2 regions of the Massilia sp. 9096 genome follow, and region 1 is predicted to be linked to the other one. Evidence: predicted binding sites of a transcription regulator. Region 1 holds the regulator's gene; the other holds the start of a gene.
What was found. The regulator LexA, encoded in region 1, represses DNA repair genes until DNA is damaged. The targets are predictions, from matches to a motif close to ACTGTATNNNNATACAGT.
Positions count from the first base shown of each region.

Region 2: imuA (translesion DNA synthesis-associated protein ImuA) is a predicted target of LexA. The motif match lies at 1,666-1,683, and genes of this name have one in related genera.

Region 1 is NZ_JQNN01000001.1:2,823,461-2,826,667, forward strand. It holds gene priB (primosomal replication protein N) at 1-207, opposite strand, end outside; gene rpsF (30S ribosomal protein S6) at 244-627, opposite strand; gene lexA (transcriptional repressor LexA) at 872-1,519, shown strand; gene FA90_RS12070 (sel1 repeat family protein) at 1,644-2,369, opposite strand; gene FA90_RS12075 (hypothetical protein) at 2,543-3,207, shown strand, end outside.
Region 2 is NZ_JQNN01000001.1:288,265-291,471, forward strand. It holds gene FA90_RS01270 (metallophosphoesterase) at 1-38, shown strand, start outside; gene FA90_RS01275 (hypothetical protein) at 108-1,073, shown strand; gene imuA (translesion DNA synthesis-associated protein ImuA) at 1,761-2,447, shown strand; gene FA90_RS01280 (DNA polymerase Y family protein) at 2,380-3,207, shown strand, end outside.

The sequences.
Region 1 (3,207 bases):
CACCGCGCCGAGTTCGGCGCTGGCGAACCGGCCGGAGATTTCTCCGGCGGCGACCGCCGCGATCTCGAACTCGACCGACCGTTCCAATCCCGCTTCCATCTGCTGCGACCCGTGCTGCAGGGTGCCGCTGACGATGGGGATGCCGGCCGGGGTGTAGCGCAGGGTATCGCGTTCGGCGATGCTTGCGACCAGCAACAGCTCGTTCACTGCCCTTTCGCGCTCGCTAATCGAAATGAGCGAGAATTAAGCGTTGGCGGCCGGAGCAGCTGCCTGCTCGGCGCGGTGGCTCTTGGCGGCGTCTTCGCGCTGGACCGACTTCATCATCGGCGACGGGGCGGTTTCGGCCTTCTTCGTCTTGACGGTCAGGTGACGCAGCACGGCATCATTGAATTTGAATGCGGTTTCCAGCTCGACCAGGGTCTCGTTGTCGCACTCGATGTTCATGCAGATGTAATGTGCCTTCGGCAGATTGTCGATCTGGTAAGCCATCTGGCGGCGGCCCCAGTCTTCGACGCGGTGGATGTTGCCGCCGCGCGAGGTGACCGTGGTCTTGTAGCGCTCGATCATCGCCGGAACTTGCTCGCTTTGGTCCGGGTGGACGATAAACACGATTTCATAATGACGCATATAACACTCCTTGAGGACGTTTAAACAGATGCCCACCTCGGCGTCAGGACGAGTGTGGGAAGGGAAAGCCCGACATTATAACGCAAAAAACGTCAAGGCCCAAATGCTTTGTGGATATGCCATCCCGATTACGCCCTTTTGTCTTTAGGTCAAAAAAAACCACGAAAACCCGTGCTGCCCCTTGCGCGCCGCGCCATACTGTACAAAAATACAGCTTGTCCAGATCCAACGAAAGCAAACCCCCATGCTGAAGCTCACTGCACGGCAAGAACAGATTCTCAACCTGATCAAGGAAGCCATCGACAACACCGGCTTCCCGCCGACCCGCGCCGAAATCGCGCAGGAACTTGGCTTCCGCTCGGCCAACGCCGCCGAGGAGCACCTGCAAGCCCTGGCGCGCAAAGGCGCCATCGAGATTTCGCCGGGCACCTCGCGCGGTATCCGCCTGGTCGGCCCGGCCGCCGAAGCCGCCCCGGCGCCGCTGCCCATGATGCCGCCGCCGCACCTGATGTCCCTGCCCCTGGTCGGCCGCGTGGCCGCAGGTTCGCCGATCCTGGCCCAGGAACACGTCGAGGCCAATTATTCGGTCGACCCGGCCATGTTCTCGAGCAAGCCCGACTTCCTGCTGAAGGTCAAGGGCTGGTCGATGCGCGACGCCGGCATCTGCGATGGCGATTTCCTCGCCGTCAAGAAGGTCGATTCGGCCAAGAACGGCCAGATCGTCGTCGCGCGCATCGGCGAAGAAGTCACCGTCAAGCGCTACCGCAAGACCGGTGCGACCATCGAGCTGCTGCCGGAAAATCCGGAGTTCTCCATCATCACCGTCAATCCGCAAACCGACGAGTTTGCGCTCGAGGGCCTGGCGGTCGGCCTGCTGCGCTCCTGGCACTGAGCGGTATTCAGGCCGCAGCCGCGCCGGCCCCATGCCGGCGTATGACGCATAGTTATAACGCGTACAACGACAACGGCCCGCTAACCGCGGGCCGTTGTGGTTTGCAGGGCACAGCGCAGCGCGATCAACGCTTGGCGTCGACGTCGGGCGGCGGTGCGCTGTTGACGATGTCGTTGTGTTCCTTGACCCAGCTCTCGGTCGCAATGCGCCAGGCATTGTAATCGGCCAGCACCATGTTGCCGGCGACCTTGATGTCCTCGGCAGCGCGCTCGCCGACGTCCTTCAGGTGCGCCTCGGCGCGCTCGGTTTCTTCCTTGGTCAGCAGCGGCGCGATATCCTTGGGAATCAGTTTGGTCAGCGGCAGGGATTCGTTGAGGTGGACGACCGCGCGGTTGTGGCAGGCTTCCCAATCCTTCATCTTGGCGCTGTAGCGCTCGATGTCTTCGTTCACCTTCGACACCGAGGGAAAGCGCGGCGCCGGGCAGCGGTAAGCGCCGCCGCTCAGGTCGGCGCCGTCGTATTGCGTGAGCCAGTAGTCGATGTCGGCGCGATGCTCGCCGCGCTTTTTCATCATGTCGAGCGAGGCGATCGCCACCTTGTTGCCCTTCGCCGCCGCCTTGCCCCACCACAGCGCCGCCTTGTCGGCGTCGACCGCGCCGGCTTCGCCGTAAAAATACATCTCGCCCAAGTGCTGCTGGGCCATCACGTTGCCGGCGTTGGCCAGTTTGGTGTACTTCTGCAACGCTTCGGGATAAGCCTTCTTGGCGAACAGGGCGTCGGCGTCGGACAACTCGTCGGCCGAGGCAGTGCCGCACAGCAGGAGCGCGGCGCACAACAGGACTGTCTTCATGGCGGTTTTGCGTTTGAGCATAATTCAAGGAAATGCGAGTGTGCGGCTATCTTACGCGCCAGCAATGGTGCCGTCAGTATTTATCGGACGTCAACTTATGCATCCGGAAACAATACGGTACACACGCCTTCGCTTTGCGACTCTATACTTGCTTGATCGTTATTGATGAGGCAATGATGAACCCTTCCCGCTTTGTGAGCGCCGTCCTTATCGCCTGTGCGGTAAGCGCCGTGGCGCATGCCCAGACCGCCGAGCGCCCCGCCATCAAGGAAGGCGACAAGTGGCGCTTCCTGTCCAAGGTCGAAGAGCTCAAGAACGGCACGCTGACCTCGTCGAGCCGCGAAGTCGATGCCTGGGTGACCCGCGTCGGCTCTCATTCCTTCATCCAGGCCACCAAACCGGTCGACAGCAACTTGCCGCCGCGTGAAGCCGACATCAACCTGGACTGGAGCAGGTCGCAGATACGCGACGGCGCGGAAAAGATCGTCGGCCGCCCTTACCTGTATCCGCTCAAGCCGGGTTTGAGCTGGGACACGGACGCAACCGACCCGCATCCAGCACCGGGCGTCAAGACGCTGCGCAACAAGTTGCATTTCACGGTGCTGGGTTGGGAAGAGGTGAAGGTACCCGCAGGGTCCTTCAAGGCGCTGAAGATCGAAACGGAAGGCAACTGGTTCAGGGAATTCGAACCGGTCGGACCCCACACCAGCAGCACGACCACCGTCAGCCCGGCGGGCCAGTCGACGCTGGTCAACGCCCAGGGCGGGCGCACGCCCGACCCGGTCGGCGGACGCATGTACCGGCTGACCTGGTATGTTCCCGAGGTCAAGCGCGAGGT
Region 2 (3,207 bases), 2.5 Mb from region 1:
TCCAAGGACGTGACACGAAACTAATTTCCAAAAAATGAACTTATGTCGATTTGCTTGAGGCAGATGCAAATTTAAGTCAGTAAATAGCGTGAGAGAGAGCAAGAACGATGAGAACTTTACCTTACGCCGGGAGCGACGGCGATTCCGTGCCCATTGCTGTCGGTGACCGCACAAATGTCTTGCAACGGCCCTTGCGGCCCGCAAAGGATGACCTTGAGTCGGTCCGCGACTACGCGCAGCGCGCCTTTGGTGAGGCCCTCGGTTATTTCGCTCAGATGCAAGGCGACGAAACACGCACAACCGGAGCCGCCCAAATGCTTGAGGACATAAACTGGCTTTCGGCCAGGGCTGAACAGTTGCAGGATGCCTACTTGTACATAGCGGTAGCTTCAGCGTGGCGAAACTTTGCATCATGGTACCGCCACAAACGCCGAGGGGAGGACAAAGGTGCAGCCCTACGACAGGCCGCCGCAATGGTGGAAAAGGCTCTGCAGCTGAGGCTAGACGATATCGAAATGGTTAGCCGGCTTGCTTGGCTCCTTTCAGCGTCACCGGAGGTTCGGGACTTGGCTCGTGCGAGACAGTTAGGACTCGAAGTGCTCGCAAGGGGACCGCATCCGCTAATGAAAGCAATGCTTGACGGGCTTGACCGTAAGGAGGGAAATATCAAGCTTGACGAAAATTTTGCCTATCACGAAATGCAATATATCCCGTTTGGTTACTTTATTATTGAGCAGAAGAAGTGCCGTGAATTGTTGCGCCAAGCAAAGCGATTAAATGAGGTGATGTTGATGACTCCGGCTCTCGAACACATGTATCGACTGGGGTTGATTCATGATTGCGCGCGGGAAGTGGACCTGATGAAGTATCGTGACCCCATTACGTCGGAGACAAAAATGAAAAAACTCCGGCATGTCGCTAAAAGCGTTGCGCAGTATTCTTACTCTACCCACGGCCGAATTGCAGGGCGCTCGGAAAATCTGTCATTTATTTCTCCCAAAGACTACCGTTATTTTGTCAGTGCGTATGGCGAGACGGACAAAATCATTAATGCGATGTCGTTGGTGGAATAACGTTGTTCGCAGCGAATCAACTTCAGTTCAGAGCCCGCTGGATACGGTGTTTAAAGCGCCGGACGTAAAGTAAGCAAAATTGGACGTCGCCTACTTCGCCTCAACCGCTTCGAGCGCGGATGCCTCATCCGAGAATCCGCAGTCGAGCAGAACGCTCTCGCAGAACACAGCAACGGTCGTCAGTGGTGCGTTTAAGCCCTTTGAGTCTTGAGCATACCGAATGGCCTCGTCGCCGTTTCCATCTGGGCTCATGCCTTGGCGCCCATTATCCTGTAATGCGGCAACTCGTCGTGACGGCCAGTGACATAAATCGCGCTTAGGCACGTGGTCGTGCTACCTGAACGCCCTTGCGGGTGCGAGCGCACTTGTATTGCTATCGGGCAATCTTCACTTGGCGCCCCGGCCGGCAGTCGGGAACGTGCCAATTTTTGTCCGAATCTTGACCCATGTGTTCAGCTAGTCCCGTTGTGTAAGCGTCTAGTTTCACTCGACGCCGATATCAACAAGCTTATCGGGTAACTCCTTCAATGACCCACCGATGTTGACGCACGTCAACTGATAGAACTTGCGCATTTGTCCATCTCAAGAATATACTGTACGGATATACAGTGATATTGTGACAAGGACGCCATGCTAACTCACTCACTTGCCGTAACCGACTTAGCACACGACGCTCTTCACGATGCCATGCGCAACGTGTGGCGCGCAAGTGAACTGGCAGTGTCGAGAGCTACAACATGCTCGACAGGCGATGAAGACCTGGACAGTGAGCTACCAAATCGCGGATGGCCTCGGTCGTCGTTGGTAGAACTCCTAGTGCAGCAAGCCGGCATCGGCGAAATCCAGTTACTTAGGCCAACGCTTAAACGCCTTTCCGCAGATAGGCGGATAGCGCTCGTGCAGCCACCGTATTTACCTCAGGCGATGGCACTACGGGAGTGGCAGTTCAATGAGAAAAACATTTTCTGGGTTCGGCCAGAGACCTCAGCCGATGCGCTGTGGTCGACAGAGCAGATTTTGAAGAATGGCTCATGCGGCGCGGTCGTGCTGTGGCAGCGAGATATCCGGCCTGAAGCCCTGCGGCGCCTGAACTTAGTGGCGCAAGGGGCAGACACGTGGTTCTGGCTAATTCGGCCGCTGACACATTGTTCTGATGCGTCGCCCTCGCCACTCAGACTTGCTTTGAGGCCGGCGATTGGCGGGGTCAGCGTGGACATCGTCAAACGACGCGGCCCGCACTGCGACGCTCCTATTTTCGTACCTCTGGAAGGCCTGCCGGCTGGCCGCAAGCACCTGGACACTGAACATGAAACTAATGTTGTGCGTGTACCTGCCGTTACTACCGCTCGAAGCGTTGCGGCCGCGTTGGTCTGAGCCTGGGGCGTACGTCGTCGTCCATGACGGTGTCGTATGCTCACGGTCACTCGAGGCAGCGCAGGCAGGCGTTCATGTTGGTATGCGGGCAGCCGGAGCAGCTGCTGTTGCACCTTCAACCATCCAGCTTGAGCGCAAGCTGGACCTGGAGCAGCAGAGATTGGATGCTGTGGCGATGGCTCTAATGCAGTACACGCCGGAGGTGACGTTTCTAGACGCGGAAAGTGTTTTGCTGGATGTCACCGCGAGCCTTCGCCTTTTCAACGGACCTGTTGAAATCTGCCATCGAGTTATAAAAAGCGTGTCGACACTGGGATTCAATGCTCAGCTCGGCGCGGCGCCGACTGCTAAAGCTGCTTGGCTCTTTGCGCGACAGCAGCGGGTAAAGCAGGTTGTTCTGCGAAGGCGTGCGCTATCAAACGATACGACGGAGCGCTTTCTCAATCGCCTACAGGTAGAACTACTGCCGTCAACTCGCCAGCATCACGCATGGTTCGATGGCATCGGAGCGCGGTCACTAGGCGCTCTCCGCCGACTGCCTAGGGCAGGCCTGATACGGCGTACCAGCAAAGACCTTGTTCACGACTTGGACTGCGCATATGGTTTGACGCCCGAGCTACATAAGTGGATTCAAACTCCCGATGTGTTTTCGGCGCGCATCGAGACGTTCGAGAGGGTTGAGCATGCCGATGCATTGCTCGACGGCGCGAAAGGTCTCCTGCTTCAGCTGATAGGTTGGCTGACTTCGCGCCAGCTCGCG